DNA from 3 places in the Synechococcus sp. A10-1-5-9 genome. Region 1 is predicted to be linked to each of the others. Evidence: predicted binding sites of a transcription regulator. Region 1 holds the regulator's gene; each other region holds the start of a gene.

Evidence for each region. The regulator NtcA, encoded in region 1, controls nitrogen genes in cyanobacteria. The targets are predictions, from matches to a motif close to GTANCNNNNGNTAC.
Region 2: the regulator NtcA is predicted to act here: its motif matches at 7,383-7,396, upstream of ACLM45_RS08450 (sulfotransferase family 2 domain-containing protein).
Region 3: the regulator NtcA is predicted to act here: its motif matches at 5,315-5,328, upstream of ACLM45_RS09615 (molybdenum cofactor guanylyltransferase).

The regions. Positions count from the first base shown of each region.
Region 1 covers NZ_CP180406.1:1,315,921-1,326,527, forward strand. The annotation lists gene glmM (phosphoglucosamine mutase) at 1-650, opposite strand, end outside; gene ACLM45_RS07515 (hypothetical protein) at 739-942, opposite strand; gene ACLM45_RS07520 (transglycosylase SLT domain-containing protein) at 967-3,054, shown strand; gene ACLM45_RS07525 (hypothetical protein) at 3,011-3,481, opposite strand; gene ACLM45_RS07530 (thioredoxin domain-containing protein) at 3,598-4,146, shown strand; gene thyX (FAD-dependent thymidylate synthase) at 4,196-4,921, shown strand; gene dcd (dCTP deaminase) at 4,942-5,535, opposite strand; gene ACLM45_RS07545 (cob(I)yrinic acid a,c-diamide adenosyltransferase) at 5,535-6,143, opposite strand; gene rph (ribonuclease PH) at 6,288-7,013, shown strand; gene ntcA (global nitrogen regulator NtcA) at 7,090-7,824, shown strand; gene ACLM45_RS07560 (DUF3084 domain-containing protein) at 7,882-9,087, shown strand; gene ACLM45_RS07565 (resolvase) at 9,084-9,521, shown strand; gene ACLM45_RS07570 (DUF3146 family protein) at 9,499-9,756, opposite strand; gene pth (aminoacyl-tRNA hydrolase) at 9,756-10,382, opposite strand; gene ACLM45_RS07580 (TatA/E family twin arginine-targeting protein translocase) at 10,388-10,607, opposite strand, start outside.
Region 2 covers NZ_CP180406.1:1,512,974-1,523,580, forward strand. The annotation lists gene ACLM45_RS08420 (glycosyltransferase) at 1-2,252, shown strand, start outside; gene ACLM45_RS08425 (hypothetical protein) at 2,296-3,216, shown strand; gene ACLM45_RS08430 (hypothetical protein) at 3,263-4,102, shown strand; gene ACLM45_RS08435 (sulfotransferase family 2 domain-containing protein) at 4,324-4,851, shown strand; gene ACLM45_RS08440 (hypothetical protein) at 4,875-5,639, opposite strand; gene ACLM45_RS08445 (hypothetical protein) at 5,979-7,145, opposite strand; gene ACLM45_RS08450 (sulfotransferase family 2 domain-containing protein) at 7,444-8,334, shown strand; gene ACLM45_RS08455 (tetratricopeptide repeat protein) at 8,292-9,284, opposite strand; gene ACLM45_RS08460 (glycosyltransferase family 2 protein) at 9,498-10,484, shown strand; gene ACLM45_RS08465 (glycosyltransferase family 61 protein) at 10,481-10,607, shown strand, end outside.
Region 3 covers NZ_CP180406.1:1,764,950-1,775,556, reverse strand. The annotation lists gene ACLM45_RS09640 (circularly permuted type 2 ATP-grasp protein) at 1-1,217, shown strand, start outside; gene ACLM45_RS09635 (alpha-E domain-containing protein) at 1,211-2,194, shown strand; gene ACLM45_RS09630 (transglutaminase family protein) at 2,179-3,078, shown strand; gene ACLM45_RS09625 (hypothetical protein) at 3,066-3,557, opposite strand; gene moaA (GTP 3',8-cyclase MoaA) at 3,641-4,684, opposite strand; gene ACLM45_RS09615 (molybdenum cofactor guanylyltransferase) at 4,681-5,265, opposite strand; gene ACLM45_RS09610 (NarK family nitrate/nitrite MFS transporter) at 5,519-7,087, shown strand; gene ACLM45_RS09605 (molybdopterin oxidoreductase family protein) at 7,168-9,396, shown strand; gene ACLM45_RS09600 (nitrate reductase associated protein) at 9,377-9,844, opposite strand; gene ACLM45_RS09595 (hypothetical protein) at 9,952-10,113, shown strand; gene ACLM45_RS09590 (hypothetical protein) at 10,139-10,363, shown strand; gene moaC (cyclic pyranopterin monophosphate synthase MoaC) at 10,386-10,607, shown strand, end outside.

The DNA of each region.
Region 1 (10,607 bases):
GCTTCGCCATGGAGCACCGTGACATCGGCACCGAGCTCGGAGAACACCACGGCCCCGCAGGCTGTGGCCGAGCCCCAGCAGAGATCCAGAACAATCGGCACACCATCCAGCCGCTGATGGTGCACGCTGCTGAGAAGATCCTGTTTGTAGAGATCGAGAAGTTCAGAACGCTGGCGTGACACCCCGAACGCAGGCGCTTGCGGTGACGTCGGCTCCTCACCGCGCAAACCGGCTTCAATTCGCGACTGAAGCGCAGAGCCGAGCTTGCTGCCATCGGCACCGAATACCTTGATGCCGTTGTCCTCCGGTGGGTTATGGCTGGCGGACACCATCAAGCCACCGGCCGCCCCAAACCGGCGGATCAGGCCCGGGACTGCCGGGGTGGGGCACAGCCCAAGGGTCCAAACCTCTCGCCCCGCTGCGGTCAGGCCGGCCGCAAGCCCGGACACGAGCATGGATCCGCTCGTGCGGGAATCCATCCCGATCAGCACAGGCCCATCAGAGGGGAGCACCCGTCCACACCAGAACCCCACCTGCAGAGCAAGGGTGGAGGTGATCGCCGTACCGACATGACCACGCAGGCCATCGGTGCCGAAACTCACCTGGGCAGGATCAGGACAATCCAGGGGATGGAATGCAGGTGAGGCCATGGAGTCTCATTGATGGAATGAACCTTAAAAGGCCCGACAGCATCAGAACTTCAGCGCAAGGACAGGCCAATAGCTGCACGCCAAGCGTTCAACGCCAGCGCTGCGGGATCAAGAGGATGGCCGCCAGTTCAAGCAACGCCCAGGCGCCAACCAGAAGCACCATCCATCCAGGCAGCCACTGCAACGGCCAGAGCCAGCGCATCCCCCACAACACAAGGGCCACCCCGCAGACAATCGCGCAACGCAGTCGCTGCCGCCGCCCTGGGCGGGGCTTGCGCTGATCCGCACCCATCCATCGCCTGCTACTGGGAACAGAATGGCAGCAGTTCAGAGACCGTGTGTGAGCGCTGGACCGACCCGCGGACTTCTGCTCCTCGGAGGCACGTCGATTCTCACGGTGATGGCGATCGTGGGAGGCCAGCGGCTGCTACGTCAGCGTCAAGTCCCTGTGACCGCTCGGATGGAGAGCCCGCAGGTGTGGGCGCGGTATCGCTGGTCGATTGACCCGCTGCAGCGCAGGGAAGCGGCCCTGCTCCTGGCCAGTCGCAGTCGGGACTCACCAGAGCGCCAGCGACGTTTGCTCGCTGGCCAGGGATGGGGACCGGCGCCCTTGGCAGCCGTGGCGCTCAAGCAGCAGGCCCTGGCAGCTCAGCGGGTCGGCCGGCCCCTCGAAGCAGAGCAGCGCTGGCAAAGCCTGCTCGGGCGCTTCCCAACCAGCGCCGCCAGCGCCGATGCCCGCTACTACCTCAAGGGCAACAACGCGCAACTGAAACAACAGTTGCTGTCTCAACAGCCTGGCCATCCCGCCACTCTCGCGGCGGCGGCAGAACTCCCCGATGATGCCAACCAGGACACCCTTCAGGCCAGCGCCGTGCACCTGGCACGCTGGGGCCCCCTCTGGCCTGGAGCCGCCAAGCTCATTCGCCGCACCTGTGGGGATATCACCGGCACGGGACTGTCTCAAGAGCAACGGCTCAACCTGGCCTCTGCCCTGGCAGAGCTCGGGGATGGCACAGCCTCGGAGCTCTGCCTTCAGGGCACCCCGCTTCAACCGCCCCAGGCGCTGATCATCGGCCGCACCCTTCTGCGCGGAACCCCAGCCCAGAAACGTCGCGGGGAAGCGATGCTTTTGCAGCTGGCCAACGCCCATCCTCAATCCGAGGAAGCCTTGAAGGCAGCGGCTCTACTGAGTGAGCCGCTGAAGCCGAAGCAGGCGCTGTTGGATGCCTTGCCGCTACCGCTGCAAGAGCGTTCAGCGGATGTGGCCGCAGCCCGCGTACGCCTGAACGGAGACCAAAACGGACTGGAAGTCTTGAAACGATGGCCGGATCACCCCGCGATCTGGCAGCTGCAATGGGATCTGGCCCGTGACGCGTTCCTGGGGGGCCAGTGGGACCAGGCCCTCAGCATTCTGAAGACCATCCCCGGGAACAAACTGCCGGATCCCCTGGCCACAAGGCAGCAGTTCTGGATCGGCTTCAGTTTGGCCAAGCTCGGGAAGCAAGAGCAGGCACAGCGCGTCTGGGAAGCCCTGATCAAGGCCTATCCGCCGGGGTATTACACCTGGCGTGCCGAAGCCCGGCTTGGAGGCGGCGAACTGCCCGCACTGAAGGGGGATGCGGCCGCCACGGCAACCCAGACCATCAATGCCAACAACGACGCCTGGGAGCGCCAGGGCTGGAGCCCTCTGAACAGCGGTGATCGCCTGGTGGATCAACTCTGGCGGCTGGGATTGCGTCAGGAAGCCTGGGACACCTGGCGCACCAGCCACGCCACGGCCAAGCCATCCCCGCAGAGCCAACTCATCGAAGGTCGGCTGCTCCTGGGGGTGCAGGATTACTGGACGGGCCTGAATCGGTTGTGGAGGGCCAACCTTCGGCTTGTCTCTCCCGATCAGGACACACGGCTGCAGCTGCATCAGAGCCAGCATCCCCGCCCGCTTCTGCCTGAGTTCAGCGCAGCAGCGCAGCAGGAAGCGGTACGCCTGGAACTGCTCCTGGCGATCGCCCGTCAGGAATCTCGCTTTTCCCCAGGCGTGCAATCGCCAGTGGGAGCCGTGGGCCTGTTGCAGCTGATGCCGGCCACCGCAGCGGAGATGGAGGGAGCCTCCATCAGTGATGCTGAACTCAGGCAACCCGCACGCAACGCAACCCTGGGAGCGCGCTACCTGGCCTGGCTACTCGAGGAATGGCAGGGAAACCCCTGGCTCACCGTCGCCAGCTATAACGCGGGGCCTGGCGCCGCCGGATCTTGGTTGAGTCAAGAATTCACGCAAGATCCGGAACTTTGGGTTGAACGCATTCCCTATCCGGAAACCAGGCTTTACACAAAAAAAGTGCTGGGCAACCTCTGGGCCTACCTCAGATCGGACTGGGCAAGTCGTGACCAATCCAAATCCCGCTGATCACAATCACTGCCAACCAGAAAGCTGTGATCTGGGGAGCTGGTACCACTCTGATCCTGGTGAGATCCAACCGAGCCAAAAGTGTGGCTGATGCAAGGATCAACACATCGGAAAGCAGGCTAAGGCTCAACATATAAAGGCCCACAGTGATCACCAACGCGAGGGTGACCACCAGGCTGAGTACCCGGCTAGAAGCCATGAGCAAGGACAACTGACGCAGCAACAGATCCGGCATGGTGCAGATCACTACAACAACTAGGGCCTGAATCAGTTCAATCGTCCAGAACATATTGACACTCATCTGATGGGCCTTCGCAAGCCAGGTTTCCTGTATGGCCCAGTGATGACCAAGAAACAGAGAGACACCGAAAAGCACCAAAAGCAGGGGTGCTCTCAAGGGCAACAACAGGAAGCGAAGAAGAGGCATCAACGTGGTGGGTTTCCCTGGATGACAGACACCGGGTGCGATAACCACTCCACTTGAAACGCTAGCAACAGCAGGTGGTTTGTCCTGTCAGGATGGATGTCGAATCCTTCTCAAGGATGACCGGCACACCCGACAGCACAAGCCTTACATCACTGCAGAAAGGCCTTCTGCTCGTCTCGGCCATTGCATTGGCCGTCAGTCTGTTTTTGGTGCGCAATGGCGGGATAGCGGAATCACCCCTCGACCTCCTGGCCCGACGATCTCTGGCCCCGGAAATTGCACTCAGCAATGGACGTCCCACGATCCTGGAGTTTTACGCCGACTGGTGTGAGGTCTGCCAAGAAATGGCTCCCGCCATGATGACGATGGAAGAAGCTCATTCGGAAGAGCTCGACGTGGTGCTGGTGAATATCGACAATCCTCGCTGGCTGGACCTCACGGATCGCTATGACGTGACTGGCATCCCCCAGCTCAACCTCTTCGCTGCCGATGGAGAACTGCGTGGCCGGTCTCTCGGCGGCCGCAGTGAAAGCGAGCTGAATGCGCTGGCTGCTGCGCTTGTCACCAACACCTCGTTGCCCACATTGACCGGGGTAGGCAGCGCAAGTCCATTACCAGAGCCGACCATGCTGGAAACTGCGGCCGGTCCACGCAGCCATTCCTAGACAGACCGGTCATGATCTGACAACGCTTGTTCTCCGACCTGACGTGACCATGGATTCCCGCTTTCGGGTCGACCTGATCGCTGCAACCCCTAACCCGCAGCAATGCGTATATGCCGGCATGCATCAGGACTACAGCGAAGGTTTCGTAGCCGCCGACCGCGACGATTGGCCCGATGAAACCCGTGCCGGCAAAATCTGTGTGAAGCGCTTGCTCTCAGGCGAGCGAGGCCACTACGGCCCGCTTGAACATGCCCAGATCGTTCTGAATGTGGGCTGGTTCCCTCACTCGGTGATGCAGCAAGCTCGCACCCACCGAGTGGGCGTGAGCTTCGATGTCCAGTCGATGCGTTACACAGGCGAGCGGATTGCCCGGGCTGCCGACGGTGAGCTGGATCTAGAGGACGTGTTTTACCTCAGACCAGTTGGAGATTACAGCGATCGTCAGGGCAAGAAATACACTTACAGCCAGGCGCTGCGGTCGCAGGATCTGCAGCTCTGCAAGCAAGCTTCAGAGCGCTATCGGGATCTACTGCGAGCCGGTTTCGCAGAGGAACATGCCCGCGGGATTCTTCCCTTTGATTACCGACAGCACTTCGTGGTGAGCTTCAGTCTTCGGGCGTTCCTGCACTTCATGGATTTGCGCGCCAAGCTCGATGCACAGAAGGAAATCCGCGAGCTCTGTGACCTCATGTGGCCACACCTCCAGGATTGGGCGCCTGAATTCGCAGCCTGGTATGAAAAAAGCCGGCTTCATAAAGCAAGACTGGCGCCCTGAGGTCAGGCCCCCACAAGCGTTCAAACCTTGGCGAGGGTAACCCGCTCAGGCTGGTGCTGATATTTGCCCTGGCGATCGCTGTAAGTGGTGTCGCATGGGTCACCTTCAAAAAACAACAACTGACAGATGCCTTCATTGGCATAAATACGGCAATCAGCACCTGAGCTGTTGCTGAATTCAAGAGTGAGATGACCTTCCCAGCTAGCTTCCGCGGGCGTGGTGTTCACAATGATACCGAGGCGGGCATAGGTGCTCTTGCCCAGGCAGATCACCGTGATGTTGGGCGGCACCTTCATTTTTTCAAGGGCAACGCCAAGCCCATAGGAGTGAGCTGGAAGGATGAAATAGTCACCATCTTCATCATGATGGAGCTCGGTGGGCTCCAGGTTGGCTGGATTAAATCGCTTGGGGTTCATCACCGTGCCAGGCACGTGTTTGAAAATCAGAAACTCCTGCGGTGAAAGGCGCAGGTCATAGCCATACGACGAACAACCAAAACTCAACACCGGGCGCAGTTTCTGATCCGGTTCGAGATGACGCACAAGACCCGCTTGAAATGGATCGAGCATCCCTGCAGCAGCTTGCTCGGTGATCCAGCGATCGTTTTTCAGCATCAGAGGCCCCTACGCAATTCCGTGACTTGATCAGCCAAAGCCATCAGCGAGTCCGGGATGGATGGACCCGTGATGATCACATCCATTGACGCGGGACGCTGCTCCAGGCGACACAACACCTCCCGCTCATCGAGGTAGCCGAATGCAATTGCCAGGCCAAGCTCATCCAGCACCAACTGATCGAGGTCCCCGCTGATTAATTGCTTTGCGCAGGCGTTCCAGACCGATTGCACAGCATCAATCACCTCCGGCTCAGCATTGGCCGCAGGTTGGGACAAACACTCAAGAACAGCAGGACGCATCCAGCTGAGACGGTCGCAGAGAGTGACCGCAGCATCAGGCCCCTGCACCACACCACCTTTGAGAAATTGAGCGACCAGCACCCTGCTGCCAAGACCCGCAGCACGCAGTGCTTGGCTCATCACCGTCCCGAAACTCCCTCGATACGGGGCCGTGTGAACCTGAAGCTGGCCCTCCTGAGCCACCAGATGCAGCGGTGGCCTCGGCTCAAAAACCGGCAATCTCCGCAGACCAGCTTGCTCAAGCGTCCGGTGATCCGCACTGCGGACGTCTCGGGATCGATGGCTGGAACTCAAGCTTGTTGTCATCTCGGTCGCTGGCATCAGGGCTGGTGTCCAGACGGCCCAGCAGAATTTGAATCTAGCGCTGCGGATCCGATCCACAAGCCCTTGGACACCACCCATGGTGTCTCAGTCCAACTGCCAGGCTCAATGAAGCCATCGTCGCCAGGCATGAACACCATCTCCCGCAAGGACGGACGTCAAGCGTCCGAACTGAGGCCCTTCGCCGTCGAATGGGATCCCATGGGCTTCGCCCTCAGCTCCGTGATCGTTCGCACCGGCCGAACCGCTGTGCTCTGCAGCGTCTGCCACGAGCAAGGCGTGCCGCGCTGGCGCCGTGACCAGGGCCTCGGCTGGCTGAGCGCGGAATACCGGCTGCTCCCTGGTTCCACCCCCGAACGTCAACGACGGGAATGGCTGAAGCTCTCCGGACGCACCCAGGAGATTCAGCGTTTAATCGGTCGCAGTCTGCGCGCTGCGCTCTCCATGGAGGCGTTGGGCGAGAACACTCTGCTTGTGGACTGCGATGTGATTCAGGCCGATGCAGGCACTCGCACCGCCTCCATCACTGGAGCCTGGCTGGCACTCCATCACGCCTGCGCATCACTGGTGTCACAGGGACTCATCCCGGCCAATCCAGTCAGCGCCCAGGTGGCAGCCGTATCGGTGGGACTACTCCAGGGCGAAGCCCTACTTGATCTGGATTACAGCGAGGACTCTCAGGCGGATGTGGATCTGAATGTGGTGATGAACGCCAGCGGTGAACTTCTTGAACTCCAGGGAACAGCAGAGGGAGCCACCTTCAGCCGGCAGCAGCTGAACCTGCTCCTCGATCGAGCGGAACCTGGGCTCAAGCAGCTGATGCGCGCCCAGAACGAGGCTCTGAGAACGCAGTGATCACTTTGGAATCGTGTGCGTTGCTACAGGGTGAGAGTCAATCGCTCCTTAACTTCCTAAAACCAATGTGCCGGCCATGCCCGAAGTGATCCGCGGCTTTAGCCGCACAGCCTCTCATCAAGGACGCACATCGGAAGTGAGCCTGGCCAACGCGCCCGCACCAACTAGCAAGACTCTGCTTGAAGTCATTCGGGACCTCGAGGGTGCCAACACGGAGCTGATCGAACGCAGCAAAACCATTTTCTTCCCGGGTGATCCCGCCGAACGCGTCTATCTCATTAGGCGCGGTGCCGTGCGCCTCTCTCGCGTCTACGAGTCAGGGGAGGAGATCACCGTGGCTCTGCTGCGAGAGAACAGTCTTTTCGGTGTGCTCTCCCTCCTCACCGGCCATCGTTCCGATCGTTTCTACCACTCAGTGGCCTTCACCAGGGTTGAGATGGTCACAGCTCCCGCCACCTCGGTGCGTAAGGCCATCGAAGCTGACACCTCGGTGGGGCTGCTGCTGCTGCAGGGACTCTCAAGCCGAATTCTTCAGACGGAGACGATGATCGAAACATTGACCCACCGCGACATGTCGTCACGCCTGGTGAGTTTTCTGCTGGTGCTCTGCCGCGATTTCGGCATCCCTGGAAACCAGGGGATCACGATCGATCTGCGGCTGTCGCATCAAGCCATCGCCGAAGCCATTGGATCAACCCGGGTCACCATCACCCGCCTCCTCGGAGACCTTCGCAACTCGGGTCTGGTAGAGATTGACCGCAAAAAAATTACCGTTCTCGATCCCATCGCCCTTGCCAAACGGTTCAGCTGACGCACAGAAGAGTGAGGATGGCGACGTTCGAGCTGCACTGCGTGCAATGAGTTCTCTGTGACTGGCTGGTTGCTTCTGCTGTCGTTGCTTGTCCTCGGTGGCGTGCTCTCGACCTTGGGTGATCGACTCGGCTCCAGAGTCGGCAAGGCTCGTCTGAGCCTCTTCGGCCTGCGCCCCCGTCAGACAGCCGTGGTGATCACAGTGCTCACCGGCAGCCTGATCAGCGTCCTCTCCCTGGGCCTGATGCTGCTCGTCAGTCGGCAGTTGCGCGTCGGCCTCTTCGAACTGAATGACCTTCAGGCCAGGCTGCGCAGCAGCCGGGCGGATCTGAAGACCAGCCGGTCAGCTCAGAAGCAATCCAAACAACAACTGGACAAAGCTCGCAAGGATGAGATCGAGGTGCGCAGACGCCTTGAGGAAGCACGTAAACAAGCCAATGAGCTGAGAGAAACCCTTCAACCCCTGCAGGATCAGACCCGCCGACTCGAAGCAGAACGACAACGACTGAGCCAGGACGTTGGTAAACGCGACGACGAAATCCGCAGAACCGACCGCGAGCTCGCCGCTGTACGAGATCGCATCCGCTCCGGCGAAGCCGAATTGAAACTGCTAGAGGAAAATCTTCTAGCCCTGCGCCGCGGAAACGTCGCGATCAGCAGTGGTCAGCCCTTAGCAACAGCCACACTCAGACTTGAACGCCCTGACCAGGCGCGCCAGGTGATCGATCAGGTGCTGAGAGAGGCCAACCTCCAGGCTTACCAGCAAGTCCTGCCAGGACAGGCTCCCGACAAACAGATCCTGTTGGTGCCTCGTGAAGACATCAACCGCCTGGAACAAGCCATCCGCAAACCAGGAACCTGGGTTGTACTGCTGCGCTCTGCCGCCAACGTGCTTCAAGGTGAAACGGTTGTGTATGCCTTCCCGGAGGTCAGGCCCAACGTCACCATTACCCGCGATGGAGAGGTGCTTGCAAAGACCGCCCTGGCCAGCGAAGAAACATCCGCGGAGGATGTCCGCAACAGGTTGAACCTGCTTCTGGCATCAACCCTGGCAGAAATTCAACGCCGCGGCTCCATCAGCAAGGGACTGCAATTCGACTCCCAGGCACTAAACGAGCTCGGAAAGATGCTGATTGATCGCAGCACCGGACGGGTTGAGCTTGAGGCGGTGGCACTCAGGAACAGCGAGACAGCCGACCCCATTGCGATTCAGCTTCGACTTCAACGCAGCTTCAAACCCACCACTGCGGATGACACACCGTGACTCGCATCGCCGCCCTGGATCCGGGCCGAAGCAAGTGTGGGCTCCTGCTCGTTGACACAGACTTGGGAATCGTCCTCGAAGGACATGTCCTTGAGGGATGCTCTGTCCTGGAGACCCTGGAGCAATGGCGATCCAAGGAACCTCTTGATCGCGTGGTGATGGGCAACGGCACAGCCAGTAGGCACTGGCGCGACCAACTACCGGCGGATCTGCAGCTCACCGTTGTCGACGAACGCGGCACCACCCTGCAGGCCAGGAGTCGATACTGGGAGCTCTGGCCTCCGAAAGGATGGCGGCGACTGCTGCCTGAGGGACTACGCATCCCCCCCTGTGATCTCGATGCTGTTGCCGCTCTGGTGATTCTCGAGACTGCGCTCAACTGCCGTTTCAGCTGGCCTACACCGGAGCCCGTCAGAACTTGGCTCTCACGGTGAAGCTGTAATCCCCTCCAGCCTCGAGCCGATAATCGGATCTCACCAAAAAGCGTTGCAACGCATCCTGGATCAGGGCGCGTCCGAGCGAAGGCTCAACGCTGAGCTCACCGCGCTTGAAAAACCACTGAAACTCCCAGATAAATCCACCGGCCTGAACTTCACCCTGAAGACACTGATCACTAAAACTCTGGTGATGAACCCTCAGATGAGCTGTGGTGGATGGCAGACGTGCCATCAAACCGACTCACTCTGAGCAGGAGCGAGATTCAAAGCATTGATGTGGTTACCAGCCCGTTCCAATCCCTGACGTTGGATGCGTTCCAGCCCGGAGAGAACTTCTTTCAATACCTCGTTCAGCAGAGGCTCCTCCTCACGGCTGAACGCCCCCAACACATGCGACACGGTGCGAGCCCTTCGTTCCTCAGGCGAAAGCCCCGGAGCACCAATCCCGATGCGAAGACGTGCGAAATCCTGGGTGCCGAGATGCTGAATCGTGCTTTTTAATCCGTTGTGACCGCCGGCACTGCCCCGAGCCCGCAAGCGCAGGCGTCCGAGGGGGAGATCCATGTCATCGACCAGAACGATGACTTGTCCCAGGCTCAAACCAAACCAGTCGAGGGTGGCACGGATCGATCGGCCGCTCTCATTCATGAAGGTCTTGGGCATCAACAAGCGCAAACGATCAGGTCCAGCGCCGATATCCGCAAGATCACCTTGGAGCTTGGCCATGGCTCGGAACCGAGCATGTTCCTGAGCAGCAAGCTGCTCTAAAACCATGAATCCCACGTTGTGACGGGTCGAGGCGTAACGGTCACCGGGATTGCCAAGACCTACCACCAATCGGAGGTCGCCGGAGTTGATCACGATCAGTCAGCGCTAGCGCCTTTCGACGGAGGGGTGTCCGTCGTTGGCTCTGAAACCTCAGGAAGAACTTCAGGCTCAGCAATGGCTTTGTTGATTTCCCGCTCGAATTCCTTAGAAGCGGATTGAAACCCCTTCAAAGTCTTCCCCAAGGTGCGGCCGAACTCAGGAAGACGCTTCGGACCGAAGACAAGCAAAGCGACGGCACCAATGACGGCCATCTCA
Region 2 (10,607 bases), 200 kb from region 1:
AGTGCTCAGCCCGGCGCTGGCTTCTGCTCGCCAATGCGTCCCTGCCCCAGTGTTTCCTTTACCGGGTTGAACAGAAGAAAGAACAGCTGGAGTCCCTCGATCGCGAGGTGATCATTCTTGATGTGGCGCACTGCAACAACTGGTCTGTGGCGTCCGCCCTGCTCTGGGCCGACCGGGTAGTGGTCTGCCGCCTGCCCGGCACCTATCCCGTGCTTCGCGCCATGGGCCTTGCACGGCGCATGGGCCTCACTGTGTACTACGACATCGATGATCTGATTTTCGATCAGGAACATTTCCCGCCACCTCTAGACAGTTACGGCGGCACAATCTCAGCCTGTCTGCACACGGGGCTTGCCATGGATGCCCCACTGTTTCAGGCGGCCATGACGGAAGCTGATGCGCTGATTGTCTCTACCGCCACGCTGGCGACACGCTGGAGGCAGTTGCATACCAACAGCGAGCAACCCGTGATGGTGTTGGCAAACATGGCACCACCGCCCTTGCGCCGCAAAGCCAGAGCCATCGAGCCCCTGCAGCACCAAGAGGCGGCAGCAGACCAACTCAGGCTGCTGGTGTCCAGCGGCACCCTGGCGCACAAGCAGGTGTGGGTGGAGGAGCTAGCACCAGCGCTGGCCACTGTTCTTGAAAAGCACCCTGCTCTGCAGCTCGATCTGGTGGGTAGCATTGAATGGCCGCAGGAACTGCAGTCGGTGGCCTGCGAGCGCATTCGCAGCCTGCCCTTTAGCGACTATCCCACCTACCTTCGCCACGTGGGCCATGCCCACATTGGCTTGGCACCGCTGGAACCCGGGATCGTCACCGACGCCAAAAGTGCCATCAAATGGATGGAATACAGCCTGATGGGGCTGGCCTCAGTCGTGAGCCCCACTGCCACCTATCAGGAGATCCTCCAGGATGGCGAGGATGTGCTGTTCGCCACCGATCGCCACGGCTGGGTGCAGGCGCTTGAACGACTGATCCACAACCCCCAGCTTCGCTCCCAGCTGGCCGTCAACGCCCAGCAACGGGCGGAAGCGCTGTTCGGACAAGCCCAGGGACAACGCTTCTGGGAAGAGCTTGATCAGAACGATGCCAACGCCCAAGCCCCGTCTCGACGCCGCAAACAGCTGGTCATCAACTGTTTCTTTGCGCCTCAGTCTGTGGGCGGCGCAACCCGGGTAGCTCAGAACCGAGTGAAAGAGCTTTTGGCTCAGGAGAATGCGCCAGACGTCACCGTGCTGTGTGTGGATCTCTCCCCCTGGCAAGGGGCTCCTTCAGCAGAAGCCATGCCGCTTGATATCCACAGCTGGCACGGGGCCAGGGTCGTACGCCTGAGCGTGCCACCGAAACCCTGGGACTGGCATTTCGATGGTGAGGTCGAAGCGTTCTGCCGCGATTGGTTCGAGCGGGAGGGCTTCAATGCAATTGAAGCTCACTCCATGCAGATCATCACAGCTGCTCCACTGAGCGTGGCCAAAGAGATGGGAATCCCTTACACCGTGGTCCTGCATGACGGCTGGTGGCTCAGCCAGCTGCAGTTTCTGACACGCGACGACGGAACCGCCGTGGACCCAATCGACCCTCTGTCCGCGATCGACAGCGATGCACCAGACGCCATCAAAGAGGCAGCACGCTCCCGCCGCCGCGATCTCTTTGCCTTGCTCGATGGTGCACAGGAGCGACTTGCTGTCTCCGACACCTTCGCCGACTTGCATCGCAGGGCCGGAGTGCGCGGCATGGGCGTGCGCACCAACACAGTGGCCCAGCCGGAAGAACAGGAATTAAAACAATGCCGCCAACGCAAGCCAGATGATCCCATCGAGATCTGCATGGTTGGCGGGATGGCCGTGCACAAGGGCTATGCCGTCTTCAGGGCGGCCGTGCAGCAGGCCGGTCTCGGCACCAAGGCCAGAGTCACGGTGATCGACCATCGCCTCGATGAGGGCGACCACAGCTACAGCCTGCAGTGGGGCAAAACGCCTGTGCAGTTCTGTGCACCCATTCCAATGGCACAGATGAATGGCTTCTACGCGTCCCAAGACGTTCTGGTCGCACCATCAATTTGGCCGGAGAGCTTTGGCTTGGTCACCCGTGAGGCTCTGCAGCTGGGTCTTTGGGTGATTGCCAGCGACATCGGCGCCCTGGCCCAACCCATCCAAGATGGAATCAATGGCCGCAAAGTGGAAGCCAGGAACGTGGAGCAACTCGCCAAAGCCCTGCAAGAGACCCTCCACATCCAATCCAACCTCTGACAATCAACGAACCACCACTGTCAAATCACCACCAGCCCGACCGTTGACTGACCCAACACCCACCGACACCTCCCAGAGCTTGCTGCTTGGCGTTGGCTCTCAACGAGCCGGTTCAACCCTGCTCTACCGGCTGCTGCATCAAAGCGTGAAGGGTCTGTTCATGCATCCCGTAAAGGAGCTGCATGTGTTTGATTCCCTCCATCATCTCCGTCCTCGCAAGGCGTTGCAGAGCTTCTCCAAGAATCAACTCCAGCGGCTGAGGAATCAACATGGTGACTTAGCCACAGCTCAGGCGAAAGGAAGTAAACGCCTGATCTGTGAAATTCGCACCAACACAATTTTCAGCGAACGTGACATCAGCGAAGTGAATTATTTGGATTTATTCCGACCTTGTCTGATGCATCACCACTGGATTGGTGAGGTGACTCCGGAATACATGCTGCTTAGCGAAGAGCAACTCCAGGGAGTCCATGATCAGTTCGCAGGTCACGTTGTGCCTGTGCTGATGGTTCGGAATCCTGCCAAACGGTTCCTCTCGGCTTACAAACTGCGGCACTTTTACATGCGGCCCGCCGACCAACCCATGCCTGAGAATGATGCATTGCTGAGCAACCTCAACCTGCTGCTTGATCAAGGAGAGGAGGATGGATGGGTTAGAGCTCAACTGCGCTTCAATCAGTACCGTGAAGCGCAACAACGCCTGCAAGCAGTGTTTGGAGATCGAGCCCTCGTGCTGAGCCTCGACACGTTGACGCAACAGCCAGAGAAAGCCTTTCAAGCCCTGGAAGACCGCACCGGCCTGGTTGTGGATCGCCCCTTAGCTGAAACATGTCTGCAACAAAAAGTGAATGAAACAGATATCAAGCTCTCTCTGGACCCAGACACAACTGAAAAAATGAAAACATTTTTTGCCGGGGCCTTAGAAGATGCAGAACAGCTCTGCGGAGAGCATTTAAAGCTTTAGCTTTTCACTGCGACATCAAACAAACTTCCACCAAAATTCCAAGGCAATGTTCATTAAAGTTTTTGGAGAACGCAACACCGGCACCCACTTCCTCATCAAACTGCTCCGCAACAACACCAATGCAGAGCTGCTAGTTCATCCAGATGGGGCAAGTGAAGCGTCACGCAGAAACCTTGAACACATCATCACTTGCAATCTAGACGTTACAAAGGGTAATCCAGCTCTTCGGTCTTTAATGTTAGAACGCTTAATTGACAGCGATCGCGCAAAAGATATACCTGAGTTTTATGGATGGAAACATGCCGCAGTCAGCAGCAATCAACTCAAGCAGAATCCAAAATTTGAACAAACCCTCTTCATCTGCCTCATTCGCAATCCATGGCGTTTTATTTCAGCTCTACACAGACGCCCATACAATCTATTCCCTCAACCATCCGAGGATCTGACTAATTTTATTCAGCAACCAATTTTAACGAACGCTCGCGACAATCTCGTTGAATCATACCTAAGCTCTCCAGTTGAACTGTGGAACAGAAAAACAGAATCTTACCTTGAACTCAAGAAAAATTGTCCGACCAACGTTGCAATCGCCTATTACGAAGATATAATCTGCGATATATCCAGATTTTTGAACAGTTTACAATTTTTCTGCGAAGTCAAATCACCGCCTAAAGTCCCAAGCCGTTCGACAAAGCGAGATACAAAAACTCATGAGCGGGACGAAAAAACATTTTCTGACTATAAGAATGAGGTTGAGCAATACTCTCCCTTGACGTCCCTTGGCGAAAAGGCATGTGGCTTAATTGCCGAACGCATTGATCTCGATGTGTTCCAAAAGACATATTATGCGCAACACCCTCAGTACTCCAAACACATTCTCTCTTAAACACGAAGCAAATAGCAATTCCAATGCCTATCTTTCACGAAGCAAAGCTCATTCACGTTCACAACCCCCGCTGCGGAGGAACTTCAATCAATGACGCAATTCTCACGAGCTTAGGCCTGCCAGTTTCTACTTTTAGCCCTCAAATAGTCTCCTATCATTATTTATATGGCAACCATAAAACTTCAAGCAACTGTTACGAACTTGACCATCTGTGCTTCGCGTTGATTCGAGAAGCCGCACCAAAATGGATCTTCGATGAATACAAATCATTTGTTATCGTAAGACATCCCTGGGATCGATTTGTTTCTGAGTACACACGGAAAGTATCGCAAAAGTGCAACCGATTTATCAGCCCGCAAGATAAATCGTTTGAGGCTTATTGTCAAAACTTTATTCAAAAAGCAAATCGAAAATACTCTGAATCTGACCCCTATCAGTTTCAAGGAGTAAGCCACTTCTATGGATGCCATTTTTTACCTCAATATCTCTACGCCGGCCTTGAATCATCTTTTGACATCGCAAAACCGCTTGTCATAGACATCAAAGAGATTAACCAAAAGTTACCCTCGCTTTGTGGCAAATTCTCCGAAAAGGTAAAATACGAATTACATAAACCACGTAATAGCCATCAGCAAAAAATTTCAGACGAAATCAGACATCAGATCGATACGATTAAGCCTGAAATACGAAACAAAGTTGATGATTTCTACCGCCTTGACTATAAGTTGCTTGGATACGAACGGCGATAGTTCAATCCTTAAGCTTTGATCGACTATGATGGATAAAAGTATTGCTCTAGGCTTTTAAAATGTTGATTATAAAAGCCTAAAGCTTTGTCGCCGTATCCGTCAAAGGAGCTTTTTCGAAACTCACCAGTTGAATGTGGTGGCAATTCTTTCATAAAGATTGGGGATGCATTCATCAGCTGAGAAGCATCTATCTGATACCCATCATGGGACATATTAGAGGCAAGGGTCTCAAAATATGAGGCAGTTCCATCAGTAAAAAGATCTTCGGTTTTAAGAACACTAAAATTTAAATCAGAAGATTTTAAAAACTCAGCATTCATCAACCAACGTTGTGGTAAATACCAAGCAAAACCAAAGTGTTTCATGGTCAGAATAAGACGATCATCGGCATTAACGGTTTCAAGCAGTGCACTATTTAATGTTCGATCCCCTAAGTGCTTATAAATCCTGTTTTTGCTCCACCGCTCAGGGCTTTTGACATGATAAGACGATGCAGATCTGAAAAAAGATGCAGGATGCCTGACGACTAAAAAGAAACGAGTCTTTTCTGGATCTAAATGCTTTAAGAGCTTAAGTATAGAAATTGGATCAAAATTTCTGCATCTTAGGTTAAGAAAATCTCCCTTGAAATTAGCCAAACTGTTTGGTGTTTCTCCGGGCAATTGTTTGGATGAGCTTAGATCAACTGACTGAAGATTTGAAAATGTGGGATCTTTTGTAAAAACAGATTCAAAAAAATGATTGCCACATTTATGTGTCACAAAAAACACATTGGCAGGACGTTTCATTTGCTCGCCGACATATGAACTGACTCTACCGCAACATGTGACAAGAACCAAAAGTTGGCTCGATTGAGACTCAGCCAGGGTCAGAACAAGCAACAAGATCGGCTGGTCCTGAAACGCATGACGTCAAGGGCCTGGTCACCTATTGACAAGCGACATGATCTCATCAAATAACGAATAAACGATAACAGCAAAGGATTGAAAATAAAACGATGAGACAATGATAGTTATCAATAAACCCACCCAGAACAACCTGTATTCCTATCCACAAAAAGTCAAGACAAGACAATTGAAAGACACTAATTCACTTTCATCATTCTGATTAGATTGATCGCGGCAACATTACTTGTGCCGCGATAATATTTCCTGTATAATTTGTTGATTCCATTGCTCCATAGAGTCCTTCAGAAGGTGTGTTTCCTTCCTTTTTTGAACCACCAGTTGAGGCATCTCCTTTGCAAATGCACTCACCTGAGACTGATCACATGAGTCGATGATAATCGATGCCATATCTTTGAATTCAGGATACAACGGATAATCATTTAAATACAGCACTGGTAGTTGAAAATTAATGCATAGATTAACGGCTCCACTCACCTTTGTGTAATCTCCTTTAACGGCTAAGCTGTTAGAAACGGCCAAGTCTGAACCAAGAAGGCAAGAAAAAAGCTGTTCATAGCTCATAAAAGGAGCGCCATCCGAGGTTAAGGATATGCACGGACATTCGAAGTATTTCAAAAGATTTTGGGATGCCAAATCATCCATAAATCTCTTACCCTCATCGCCTGAAATACCTCCAGCAATGACAAATGTTGGCTCAACACTCAGCGTCTCTTGCGAAAGCAAAGACTTCGCAAAATCAATCAATAAACCATAATCGCGTCTTGCGTAGGCAACTCGGCCTGGAACAACGATTCGTAATTCATTGCTGTTGTTAACCTCTCGTCCCTGAAGACCTTGATGCTTGGAAAGGTCAGAAAAAGGTGGAAGATAAAATTTTAGTGGCTTGATCTTTTCAGCATGGAGCGAAAATGCGTCCACCATTCCATCTGAAAATACAACAGACGTGACCGATGACAATCCTGCCAAGACACGGGATAAGTTGCCGTTTCTTGCATCGTGAACAAAGGCATAGAGATGCATACCTATTTCTTGACAATATTCAAAAATCGGCGATGGCTTTTTCGCAAATGTCGTCCAAAACATGATTGGCAACGAATATTCCTTGTTCAGATAAATTAGTTTCTTGACTTTATTTCCCATCACGCCGAGCCAGAAAACCCGATTGCATGGAGGGGGCGGATTAAGCGTCTTTAATTTTGTAGACTGTTCGATATAAATTTGATGGTGCTCAACATGCAAACTCTGAAATAGGTCTCCTCGTTTTTCACGTAGTTCATTGTTGATATAAATATCAGCATAGATTCCCAAGCGATTTAACGCCAAAATCAATGGAACCGTGCATTCATCATGCCCTGCGAGAATTTGGGCAATACCAACCCGTTTCATAGCATAAACCTTTTAATGATCATACATCAGGGTCACGCGAGCGCACACTTCCTCCCCTGATGAATTCGAAACTTGAATAATTCTAATTAAAACCGATTGAGCTCTTTTTGAAAGCAAGGAGGTCATCCACACTGGAGACTGCTCTATGCACAATGTGGCTTCATTACCTCAGAACCAACCAACAGGCTCGTGCGGCCTCTCAGCAAGCATAAGAGCGACTGCCCCAATCGATATATGTTATCATTAACTACCTAGCTTAAATAGAATGCATTTTTATTATCTCCCTTCAAGAAAAACGATGATCTTGTGGGCTGAAAAATGTGCTTGCACATCGCTAGTTTACTGGGTTGATCATAATTTTGAAGAACTCTCAGAGTGCACAGACAAACCAAGAGCCTATTTGGGTAAAGAAGGTTATGGCAACTACGACTTCAGCGAAGCAAAAGAATTGCTTTTAAATAATGTTCAGATTGACCATTTAATCGTTTCTCATCGCGATCCGGTCAAAAGGATGACGAGCAGCTTCGTGAACAAGTTTTTGATTCGCGGAGAGGAAGGCCTTGTATTACCCGAGAATCCTCAAAAGCTGCAGAAATTCTCAAAAAGCTTTCTTAAAACATTTATAGCACTTCAGCGCAAGCAACAAGACGAACAAGATGAAAGCAAAACTAAAAAACGAAAGAGAAAGAGAGTGAATTATGCAAAAGCCGTCAATAAACTCTCGCTAAAAAAATTCATTTTAACAATCACTCATCCAACCATTGACCGCAATGATTTAAATGGGCACTTTGCGCCGCAACTCGCTAACAAAAAGCAGTGGAGCCTTTACAATAATATTGTCAAATACTCCAAAGCAGTTTACCCTCTCAGAGTAGAAAGTTTTGATGAAGACCTTAAATATATTAATCAAAGCATGGGGTTTGAGGATTTCCTTCCGGAGAAAAAGAACTCCACTCGGCTGCCGATTGAAGAATGGACATTTTCCGATCAAACTGAAGCGAGTGTCTTGACCCTGGCTGACTTGTGCAGCAAAAAACTTGTTCCGAAGAGTGCATCACTTAAGGAGCTGCTCACCACGAATTCAAACCTTCGGAAAAGATTCAAAAATACTTTTAAATTCGACTATCAACTGATTCAACATTTGAATCATTTAAGCAGCTCCCGATACAGGAGTGCTGCTTCTCTGTAATCTCCTACTGACTCCAATCCATCAGCCAGTGCCTGGATGACCTGTTTCTCCGTTGGGTGAACTGCCCTCAGCTCTCGTAACAATTGGAGAGCTTCTTTCTGAATCAGCCCATCATTCTCACCTAATTTGAGGCCCTGATTGGCACACTTCAAGGCACGTTCAATGGGCACTGAATCCGGTAACTGTTCTAACCAGCTCCGATGAAGTTGTAGAGCGACTAACGGACGACCTGCCTTCCCTTCCGCCGAGGAGAGATTGCGGAACAACGCTGATCGTGACTTCTCATCAATCTGATCCAATCCTGCTGTCCAAACCCCTCGCAAGAACTCAAGAGCAGCATCCACATTCTGGTTGGCAAGGTGGCAAGCACCCACATTGATCTGTAGATCCAAGGATTGAGGGTCCTTAACGAGTGCTGCTTCAAAGCTCTTCAAACTATCCGCAGGTTTCCCCAAAACCATCTGAGTCTTGCCCAGCAAGGCCAAGCCTGAAGCCGGCAACTGGCCCTTGGTTTGATCAGCCAGCGCTTTCAAACCCGCCATCACCTGAAGGGCCGTCTTGGCCGACAACTCATCCGAAAGTTCAGCGATCTGAGCTTCCAGTTGATCTTGATCAACGGATGGAGACGCAGGTGCTGGAGATGCAGAGGGCTCGACAGGCTGCACTGCGGGTTCAGCAGCAACTGGCTTGTCTGTGAGAAAGTCCGCCGCTTCCAGCAGACCGTGCAATGCGTCCTGGTTAGCGCTGCCTTTAAGAGCGGGAGAGACCGCACCACCCTGAAGCTGCTGTTGCAACGACTCACGTTCAGCCAGCAAAAGGGCCACCGCCTGGCGATAGAAGGGAACCGCCAGCTCCATGGCCCCCCGCTGATTCATCGACTCAGCCAGCTCGTAATAACGATCAGCCATCGCGCCACTGGGTTGGCTGGTTTGTTCGGCGTCAGAAGGCATCGGTGACACTTTGGAAGGAGTAGGAGAAGATTGAAAAGTATTGGTCTCAGCCTGAGATCTGCGACTGCGGCGCCGAACCCGTGTCACGGAAGACGGCGCAGAGGCCCGTTGAACAGCTCTGCGGCGCGATGAGCGTGGCATATCCAGTCGAAAATCCCAAGAATTCTCGCAGCCATCCGGCAGAGTGCTGTTTCGACTCAATCCGCCCTTGCGATGCCATCCGCCACCCCCAGCGTGTCCGTGGTGGTGCCAATGCGCGATGCAACTCCATGGCTGCCGAGTTTGCTGGCGGCACTTGTTCACGACTGGGACACGGGCTTCGAGTTGGTGGTGGTCGATGACGGAAGCAAAGACGGCAGTGCTGATCTGGTCTGTCGGCTCTGTGCCCACTGGCCTACGGAACGTTGGCAACTGCTCGAAGGCAAAGGAGAAGGTGTTTCCTCAGCCCGCAACCAAGGCATCATGGCCAGCCGAGCCGACGTGATTGCCTTTCTCGACGCCGACGATCGCCCCTTCGCCGGACGACTCAGCAAGCCCTTGCATCACCTGGCGTCCAACCCCCATCTCAGCCATGTGCACGGGGGCTGGTGGCGCTGCAACGCCCAGGGTGAGCGGCAGCAACCCGTTCGCCCCTGGGACGAGGGGGCTGGATTCAGCTGGCACCAATTCATGGAACATAAGGCCGTTCTGCCAAGCGCCTGGACCGTCCGCCGATCCGCTCTCCTGCAGGTGGGAGGTTTCAATCCAGCCCTGCGCCACTCCGAAGATGTCGATCTGATCCTTCGCTTGGCAGCAGCAGGGCACCAAGGAGACTGGATTCATGAACCGCTTGTGCGTTATCGCATTCACTCAGGCAATGCCAGCGGTCGACTGGAACCCCAACTCAAGGGCCTTCTGTCGGTGATCGATCATCACCTCAACACCCTTCCGAATCCACAGGTGGGATGGGCCAAGGACCAGCGCTACAGCACAGCCACCTGGGCTACATGGCAAGCGTGGCAAGCTGGAAACTCCAGCCTGGCACTGCAATTGCTCAAGGGTGCCATGGCGTCTTGCCCCTATCCCCTCGTGCGCCGTCCGGTGCACTTGATCGAAGCCATGCACCGCAGCAGCATGCGGATCGGCGCTCCATTCAATCGTGAGCACTTGTTAGCCAGCGCATTCTGGCGGCAGGCGGAATCCATGCTTTTGCAGCGATGAGCCCAACCCAGGAGACTGCTTCAAGCCTCCATGCCCAGGCCCTGGCCGACCTGGAAGCTGGACGACCGCTGGCCACCTTGAAAGCATGGCAAGCACTGCTCCAGCAGGACAGCGCAGCAGTGC
Region 3 (10,607 bases), 450 kb from region 1:
AATGGTCCGTTCTGGAGCGCGGATTGGTGCAACGCCTGGAGGCCATTGATCAGTTTCTGGCGGACGTTTATGGACCCCAACGGATCCTCAACGATGGCGTGATCCCGCGTGAGGATGTGGAGAGCTCCCAGGGCTGGCGGCCCCAGATGCAGGACATCACCGTGCCGCTCAATCGCTGGTGCCATATCTCCGGTCTGGATCTGATCCGCGATGGCGACGGCACCTGGAGGGTTCTGGAGGACAACCTGCGCTGCCCCTCCGGCGTGGCTTATTTCCTTGAGAACCGCCGGGTGATGAAACGGTTGTTCCCGAGCCTGTTTGCGGGCCGCACAGTGCAGCCGATCGACGATTACCCCTCCCATCTCTTGCGCACGCTGCAGGATCTGGCCCCCTGGAGTGATGCCCCCAGGGTGGTACTGCTCACCCCCGGCGTGTTCAACAGCGCCTACTTCGAGCACAGCTATCTGGCCCAGCAGATGGGCATTGCCCTGGTGGAAGGCCGCGATCTGATCTGCGAGGACGGACGCGTCTGGATGCGCAGCACTGCTGGCCGGGAACCTGTGGATGTCATCTACCGGCGCATCGATGACGATTTCCTCGATCCAAACGTCTTCCGGCGTGATTCGATGCTCGGTGTCCCCGGGCTCATCGATGCCATGCGCTCTGGTCGGGTGGCCATCGCCAACGCCCCTGGGAGCGGGGTCGCCGACGACAAGCTGATCTATGCCTACGTGCCGGCCATGATCCGGTATTACCTCAGCGAAGAACCGATCATTGACAACGTCCCCACCTATCTCTGTTCAAGGGACGACGACCTCCGTTTTGTGCTTGAGCATCTCAACGAGCTGGTGGTGAAATCAGTCGCCGAAGCCGGCGGCTATGGAATGTTGATCGGGCCTCACGCCAGCACTGAGGAGATTGAGAGCTTCGCGGTGAAGATCAAGGCACACCCGCGCAATTTCATCGCCCAGCCCACCCTGCAGCTGTCCACAGTTCCATCCCTGAGTGAAGGAGAGCTGTACCCCTGCCATGTGGATCTGCGCCCCTATGTACTGCGAGGTAAGAGCGACTGGGTCAGCCCCGGCGGCCTGACTCGAGTGGCACTGAAACGCGGTTCCCTGGTGGTGAACTCTTCCCAGGGTGGTGGCTGCAAGGACACCTGGGTGGTCAGCGACAGTGCCGTAACGGCCGAGAAACCGGAGCTCGTACCGTGCTGAGCCGTGTGGCCGATTCGCTGTACTGGATCAACCGGTATGTCGAACGGGCCGAAAACATCTCCCGATTTCTAGAAGTGAGCGAAGCCATGGCCCTAGACTGCCCCCCCGGCAGCGCTGAGCCTTGGCTTCCATTGGTCGATGCCAATGGAGACCGTCAACGCTTTGACGAAAGCTATCCCCTGGGAAGTCCAAGGGATGTTGTTGGCTTTCTGCTACTGGATCGCAACAACCCCAACAGCGTCGTGAGTTGCATCGCCAATGCCCGTGAGAACGCTCGCCAGATCCGCGATGTGATCACCACAGAAATGTGGGAACAACTCAATGATCTTTATTGGAATGTTCAAGACGGCGAGGCGCTCTGGCAGGAACCGGATCAGGAGCAACTGCGCAGTATCCGTCGCGGTTGCCAGCTCTTCTATGGCATTACCGATGTGACTCTCAGTCGCGATCAGGCCTGGCTGTTCAGCCAGTTGGGGCGGCTGATCGAACGGGCTGACAAAACCTCCCGCATCCTCGATGTGAAGTACTTCCTGCTGTTGCCGACGCCAACGGAGGTGGGCGGGGTTCTCGATGAATTGCAGTGGATCTCCCTGCTGCGGACAGCTGGGGCCTATCAGATGTACCGCCAGAGCGTTCAGCAGGCGATCACACCAGTGTCGGTGGCGCGATTTCTGCTACTGGATCCAATCTTTCCCCGCTCGGTCCGCTTCTGTCTGCAGGAGATCAACGCCACGCTGGAGCGCATTCATGCGGGTCCCCATGCAGGCCCCCCGGATGATCTGGAGTGCCTGCGTGGCCAACTGTTGGCCCAATGGAGCTTTGTCCGCATCGATGCTGTGATTGAACGGGGACTGCATGAGGCCGTGGATCAACTGCAAAGCGACCTCAACAAGCTGCATGAACTCATCCACCGTCGTTACTTCACGACCACCGACTTCGGCTCCATTCCCACCGACCCGTCATGCGCGCTGAGCTGATCCACCGTCTCACGTACCGCTATGAGGCTCCGGTACAACTGGGGGAACACCGCCTCTGTCTGCGACCCCGTGCTCAGGGCCATCAACGCCTGATTCAGCATTCGCTGCAGATCTCACCGGTTCCTGTTCACAGCCATGAGCTTCTGGCAGCCAGTGGTGATGCAATCGAGCGAGTGCGCTTCCAAGGGTCGACCGCCTCGCTTCAGATCGACGCCAGGAGCCTGGTGGAAACCCGGCAAGCAGCTCCTCTTCTCGATTGCTTCAACGGCCTTGAGCCGCCACTTCCCTACCCAAGGGGCCAGTTGAACCACGACCTATTAGGTGCCCTGGAGGGTTGGTTACCCAATGGCCAACATGATCCTTCAGCGGTGGAACTGGCTCAGGACGCGTTGATGGGAGGCAACCAGCAGGCGTTGCCCTTTCTTCAGCAACTGATGGAAATGATTCGCGACCGGGTCAAGTACACCCAGCGCCACATAGGCCCGGCCTGGCCGGCGGGCCGCACCCTGCGCGAACGCGTTGGGTCCTGCCGCGATCTAGCGATGCTGATGATGGAGTGCTGCCGAAGCGTCGGCCTTCCGGCTCGATTTGTCAGCGGTTATCACCTGGCTGAACCTGCCCCTGAGCAGTACGACCTGCACGCCTGGACCGAGATCTATCTACCAGGTGCCGGATGGCGTGGCTTTGATCCGAGCGCCGGTGGGGAAATAACCTCGCGCTACATCGTGCTGGCCAGTTCCTCGAAGCCCGATCTCACCGCAGCCGTTCAGGGAACATTCAGTGGCCCTGTGGCCACTGAAAGCAAACTCACCTGGACCATTGAAGCCGTTGTGGAGCCCGAACCCCTATCAGCACCCGTCGCACCCTTGATTCAGGCTGCCTGAGCCAAGGGTTCCACGCCGTGAAAACGCGGCGGTGGGGCCTGGATCGATGTCACAGCCATCAGAGCCGGAATGCGTGCACTGTTGTAAACCCGGAACTCCTGCACCAACGACACCCCTTCCTCCCGAACCGCTTGGTTGAGGACCACGGAACCATCTGGGTCCGACACCGAGCGATGGAAGGTACCGGGTGGAATGCGCAAGATGTCGCCACCACTTTGGAGACGTACGATGTGAAACGGCTTCGTCCAAGCCAGATTCACCAGATAAAAAGTACGGCCACCACTGGCCGCTAAAAGATTGTCTTCCTGATGAGGATGCAAATAGAACTGCCAGGCCCCGCTGTCTGGATCATCGGGCGGACTGATTGCAGGCCCGCTGTGAATCACCAGATCACGGGCATTGGACGTTTCCACCGTCACGTCAAAGAAACGCACCGCTGGTGTGTCGCGGAAGCGCTCATAGGACAGCAATTCGAACATCCCCGATGCGTCTTTTGACGGCAAACAACAACTAGTGAGTTGTAGTGGCCTCAACCAAGGAAAACGGTGGCATCGGCAACGCTTCAGCCACCCAAATAGGCCATCTCCGCATGACGGGCTGATTCGTTGCTCCAGTGACGCTCCTCGCTGTAGCGATCACGGCGTTGCCGCCAGAGCCCACGAAGAACAGCCTTCAAGGCCTCCTCGCTCTGCAAAAAAGGACGAAGGTCCGTGCCCTCAGGGGCAAACAGGCAGGTGTAGGCCTGACCATCGGCCGTCACACGCAAACGATTGCAGTCCCCACAGAAGGGTTCAGTGATCGAAGCGATCACCCCGATGCAACCTCGACCATCCACGTAACGCCATCGGCGGGCTGTAGCACCCGACTGCCGCGACATCGACTGCAAAGGCCAATGCGCATCGATGCGCTGAATCATCTCCTCCGCTGAGATCACCTGATCTGAAGTCCAGCCATTGCGATTCCCCACGTCCATGTATTCGATCAAACGAAGCTCCACCCCTCGGTCCCGCGCCAGCTTCACCAGTGGCAGCAATTGGCAGTCATTCAGTCCTCGTCGCATCACGGCATTGAGCTTGAGCCCTCCGCTTGCAGGGTCAAAGCCAGCGCGGCGCGCAGCGGTGAGTCCTCCGAGAACCTGCTCAACCAACCGATCACCGGCGCCTTGCCCACCACGCAGACCAGCCATCTTGGCCACCACCGCTCCTTCGAGGGCATCCAGGCTCACCGTGATGCGATCCAAACCGGCGGCCCGCAAGGCCAGGGCTTTCTCCGGCGTCAGCAGCACCCCATTCGTGGTCAACGCCACGTCTCGCAACCGAGAAAGGGGATCGGCGGCGTCAGCACGGCCTGCCGCCAACGCCTCAAGCAGTGGCAACAAGCGATCGCTGAGAAGGGGTTCACCTCCCGTCAGGCGCAACGTCTGGATGCCTAAACCGCTGGCAACACGAATCAGACGAAGATGCTGATCAAGATTCAATAATCCCGGTGGATCCTTTTGGTCCGGGCAGCAATACGGGCAGGCCAAGTTGCAGCGGGCCGTCAAGGAGATCCTCAGAACGCCGAATGGTCGGCTCCATTGATCGAACTCAGCTGGTAAGTCGCTCATCGCATCAACGCTGCCAGATCATCTGGCCCGTTCGCATTGATTAGATCCTGGTCTGGGCAAAGGAACGTGGTGTAGTCAATTCGTTCCAACCAACCGAACCATCTGCCGCGTCCCTCGGCCAGCTCCTGATCGAGTGCGGTTCTGTTGTTCGCTCCACAGGGGTACACACCGAACAACGGCTGTAAGCGATCACCACCCTCTGCCACCAAGGCCAGGCCTTCGGCCCGGCGCCAATGCTGCAAGAGGGACAGAAGCGTGCTGCGGCGAAGACCAGGCATATCCACAGGAAGCGTGAGCCATGCTTCATCCTCCCGTTCGGACAACACACAACCGAAGGCCTGCAAAGGGCCTGCCGGTGCCCAAGGCTCAGCTTGAACAGTCACGCCGGGTTGACCGGCAAGACATTTCCGGTGGCTGCCATGACCACTGAGCACCGTTACCTCAAGATCCACTGAGCGCAGAAGGCTGACCGTTGTAACCAACCAGCTGTCGCCATTGGGATGGCGAAGCAGGGCTTTATCTGTTCCCATTCTCTCGCTGGCACCTCCTGCAAAGACCACAGCACGAAGCGAACGAGCCATCGACAAGGAATGAATGAGCCACCTATCACTTCCCTGGGAAGACACTTCTGTAACAACAACTACTTTTTGTCATCAAGGTCTTTTGTGACGCTTGCAGCGACTTAGCAACACCCAATTTTTAGTAGCAAATACAACCGGATGGAGGCACTGCGAATGGTGCAATGAAGACGCGGTCTGCATTAGCGCCGCATTTTGAATCCTGAGCGCATTCTTTTCGAAGCCGGGGTTTGACTCTTCATCCCAACCAAACCCCATGCTTGGCGAACTTTGGTCATTCCAGGGCAGATATAGGACACTGCATCTCACCTGGTTTGCATTCTTTCTTACTTTTGTTGTCTGGTTCAATCTCGCTCCTCTAGCAACCACCGTGAAAGCCGATCTTGGCCTGACGGTTGGTCAGATTCGAACTGTGGCTATCTGCAATGTGGCCCTCACCATTCCTGCACGTGTGCTGATCGGCATGCTGCTCGACAAATTTGGTCCCCGGCTCACCTATTCCACGCTGTTGGTGTTTTCGGTGATCCCCTGTCTGATGTTTGCATCTGCGCAGGATTTCAATCAGTTGGTGGTGGCTCGTCTGCTGCTGTCAATCGTTGGCGCTGGATTTGTGATCGGCATCCGCATGGTGGCCGAATGGTTTCCCCCCAAAGAAATTGGTCTCGCTGAAGGCATTTATGGGGGTTGGGGAAACTTCGGATCCGCATTCTCTGCACTGACACTGGTCGGCTTGGCTGGATGGCTCTCCTTCTCCGGTGGTTTCGAATTGCCAACCGGAGCCGTTCTGAACTGGCGCGGTGCCATCGCTCTGACGGGAATTATCTCAGCCATCTATGGCGTGATCTACTACTTCAATGTGGCTGACACACCACCCGGGAAGGTCTATCAGCGCCCTGAGCGAACGGCAGGCCTTGAAGTAACCAGCATGCGTGATTTCTGGGGACTTCTGGGAATGAATGTTCCCTTCGCAGCCATTCTCTGCGTGTTGTGCTGGAGACTTCAAAAAGTTGGATTCCTCAACGCATCCACCTATCCTCTCGCTCTGCTTGCGGTCTTGGTCTGGTTTGTTTTTCAAACCTGGGGCATCGTCCGCACCAACCGAGAGTTGATCATGGGGACCAAGGTGTACCCCAAGGAGGATCGTTATGAGTTCAAACAGGTTGCCATTCTTGAGCTGACTTACATCGTGAATTTCGGTTCAGAACTGGCCGTGGTTTCCATGCTGCCCACGTTCTTCGAAACCACGTTTGATCTGCCGAAAGCAACGGCTGGAATTCTTGCCTCCTGCTTCGCTTTTGTGAATCTGGTGGCTCGTCCAGCTGGCGGTCTGATTTCTGACAAACTCGGCAGCCGCAAAAACACCATGGGTTTCCTCACCGCAGGGCTGGGTATTGGTTATCTGATCATGAGTTTGATCAAGCCCGGAACTTTTACTGGCAGCACCGGCATCGTGATCGCCGTTTTGATCACCATGCTCGCTTCCTTCTTTGTGCAGTCCGGAGAAGGCGCCACCTTTGCGTTGGTGCCCCTGGTCAAACGTCGCGTCACCGGACAGGTGGCTGGCTTGGTTGGTGCCTACGGAAACGTTGGTGCGGTGACCTATCTCACCATCTTCAGCCTGCTGCCGCTTTGGATGGGCGGTGCTGGTGAACCAACTCCAGAAACGATTGCAGCATCCAACAGTGCCTTTTTCCAGATCCTGGGAATTGCTGGTTTGATCGTCGCGTTCTTCTGCTTCTTCTTCCTGAAGGAACCCAAGGGCTCCTTCGCTGAGTTGCACGAAGGTGAAACCGCCACTGAGGGCACTCCCTCGATGGCTGGTTAACAACTCAGCTCCATCTTCGGATGGTGATCACCCCCGATGCCGCTGGCATCGGGGGTTTCTCAATTCATCGGATTGCTGCCATGTCGCCTACCACCGCGTCTGTGCAAAGTCAGTGTCCCTACTGCGGCGTTGGCTGCGGTCTGGACCTCTTGCCTCCAGGAGAAGCCGGAAAAGCGGTAAAGCGGGACGCCGAAGGTAATCCGATGTGGAGTGCACGCGGTCATCGCGAGCACCCATCCAGCCACGGACAGGTGTGCATTAAAGGTGCCACGGTTGGAGAGACCCTGGGACAAGGTCGCCTTAGCCAGCCTCTATACCGAGCAACACTGGCAGATCCGTTCCAGGCCATCAGCTGGAACAGCGCCTTCGACCTGCTCACCGAGCGCATTCGTTCCACCTTGGCCAGCAAGGGGGCTGATGCCATTGCCATGTACGGCTCCGGGCAATTTCACACCGAGGATTACTACATCGCTCAGAAACTGCTGAAGGGCGCCCTCGGCACCAATAATTTCGATGCCAATTCACGGCTGTGCATGAGTTCAGCCGTAGCTGGCTACACCCGCAGTCTCGGCTCCGACGGTCCGCCCTGCTGTTACGAGGATCTCGATCACTGCTCCGTAGCCTTCTTGATCGGCACCAACACAGCCGACTGCCATCCGGTGCTGTTCCAACGCCTGTTGAAACGCAAAAAGCGTGATCCCAAGGGACTCACCATCGTTGTGATTGATCCCCGCTGCACCGATACAGCAAAAATTGCCGATTACCACCTCGCGCTTGCCCCCGGCACCGACCTCGCCTTGCTGCATGGCCTGGCGCGCCTGGTGCTTCAGGACAATGGCTTCGACAGCGACTTCATCGATAGCGCCACAGAAGGCTTCGCAGCGTTCACCCAAACAATCAAGGCCTGGACACCAGGAAAAACCAGCAAGTTCTGCGGCATCGCCGAAAAAGACCTGCGTTCAGTGGCAAGGCTTTGGAGCCGAAAGGAAGGGATTTTGAGCCTTTGGTCGATGGGCGTGAACCAACGGCGAGAGGGAACCGCCGTTGTGGGAGGGCTGATCAACCTGCACCTGCTCACCGGGGAGATCGGCAAAGCTGGTGCAGGCCCCTTCTCACTCACGGGTCAACCGAATGCCATGGGTGGACGCGAAGCCGGCGGCCTCGCCCATCTGCTTCCTGGCTACCGATTGGTCACCAATGCGGAGCACCGCCACGCGGTTGAGAAAGCGTGGGGGTTTGCCCCTGGATCCATTGCTGCCCAACCAGGACTGGACGCATGGAAACAAGTGGAAGCGATGGAACGGGGGGAGCTCGATCTCTGGTGGGTAGCTGCCACGAACCCACTGGTCAGCATGCCGGACCTCGAACGCGTCAAAGCCGCGATGCAACGCTGCAAGCTCGTGGTGGTGAGCGAAGCCTATGCCGACACTGAAACGTCTCATTACGCCCATCTGCTTCTGCCGGCAGCCCAATGGAGTGAAAAGAGCGGAGCGATGACCAATTCAGAGCGGCGGGTCACCTTGTGCCCAGCGTTCAGGCCCCGCCATGGCGACAGCCGAGCGGACTGGGAAGTGTTTGCAGAACTCGGACGACGACTCGGCTTCGTCGACCAGTTTTCCTACAACTCCGCCGCAGAGGTTTATGAGGAGTTCACCTCTCTCACGGCGGCCCGCGTCTGCGACATGTCGGGTCTTAGTCACTCCCTGCTGAAGGAGCATGGCCCGCAGCAATGGCCTTATCCCAAGGGTGAAGGCCCAACCAGAACCTCCAAGCGTCTCTACGAAAAGAAACGATTCCCGACTGCCAGTGGTCGGGCCAGATTTCAAAAGGACAGTCCCCTGGGTCTGGCAGAACCCCCCTGCGAGATGTACCCGCTGGTGCTCACAGTGGGTCGCTATCTCGGCCAATGGCACACAATGACGCGCACGGGCAAGGTCGCACGCCTGAACGCCATGCATCCCGAACCCAGCCTTGAAATGCATCCCAGCGATGCCAAGCGCTTTGGTCTGGAAGACAACGGCTTGGCAGCCATCACATCCCGTCGAGGCACGCTCACCGCGCGGGTTTGCGTGACGGAGCGGATCCGCGTGGGATCAGTGTTCCTACCAATGCATTGGGGCTTCACTCAGGCCGAAGCCTGCGAAGCCAATGCCCTCATGCACGATCAGGCCTGTCCGATCTCCAAACAACCGGAACTAAAAGCCTCTGCCGTGGTAGTCGCTCCAGCGGTATCGCTTGTGAAACCGACGGAACAGGACACAGGCGTTCTGGAGAACCTGCGGCGGCTGCTCACCCCAGCACTTCGTTGAATGCGGCGTCCAGGTTGTGGTGATCATGGCCGGGCCGCGCCAACTTGCAGAGCGCAAAACGGTCCAATTCGCAGAGATCCCTCCAGTGATGCAGTGACAGTTGAACCTGCCGCGTCCTCGCAGCCTCCAGCAGAGACTCAGGCAAAGCATCTGATTGCTGCCAGGGTTCCTGCGTGCATGGCGGGAGATCCTTCACAACCCCATCAGCCATGGCAGCGGTGCAGACGCGCAAGTGATCGCGCATCCGCGTCAGCTCTTGGGCCCCATCGTTCCAATCCACCAACGCCTGGCGTTGCTCCTGAGACATCGCAAGCCAGTGGCTGAGCTTGAGCTTGACGCCGGCCAGATCGAGTTTGCGGCGGACACACAGAGGAATGCAGCGCCAGGAACCAATGAAATCCTGTTCAAAGGCATAACAATGCCGCGACTGATCAGGTTGCCGGCGCATTGGTATCAGGAACAACCGTTTTTTCTTCTTTAGCTCAAAACAGTGACATCCACGACGAAGCGTTTGATCAGCACCATCGAAGCTTCGTTCATTCACTGACCAATCGGATGCGTTTCGCCCTCTCCCTTGGATTGTTGTTTGGCTCTGCCCATGGCTGGCTCGCATCCGAAGGGCTGGCCTCCGGCCTGCTTGTGATCAACCAGGAGCAGGGAACAACTTTGAAAACTTTCAGTGCGTTCGGTAACGGTTCTTACAGCCTGTCTCCATGATGCTCTAATTCGCGTCAATTCAAGGATGACCTTCAGCGCCTCCTCCAGCCAAGTCGTTCGCAGCCCGATCACCATCGCTGCTGGATTCATCGGAGCTTTCATCGTCGCTTCCCTTGCTGTTCAGATGGTTCGCAGCCAAGCCTCGGCAGCTCGCACTTCCCTGAACGCTGGCCAAGCAAGCAATGTCGAGCCTGTGATCGCCTCACAGGCCGCAATGTGGTCCGTTCTGGGCACAACCGAATCAAACTGAAATCGATCAGCCTTCGGCCTGCATGTCTGAGCGACTCACGCACCTCACCGAAAACGGTGAGGTGCGCATGGTGGATGTCGGCGACAGAGCCGTCACCAAACGCACGGCGACCGCAGTTGGCGAACTGCTGATGCTCACTTCAACGTTGGAGGCCGTCCTCAACGGCACCACTCCGAAGGGGGATGTTTTTGCGGTGGCCCGCATCGCTGGCATTCAAGGGGCAAAGAAAACAGCTGAGTTGATT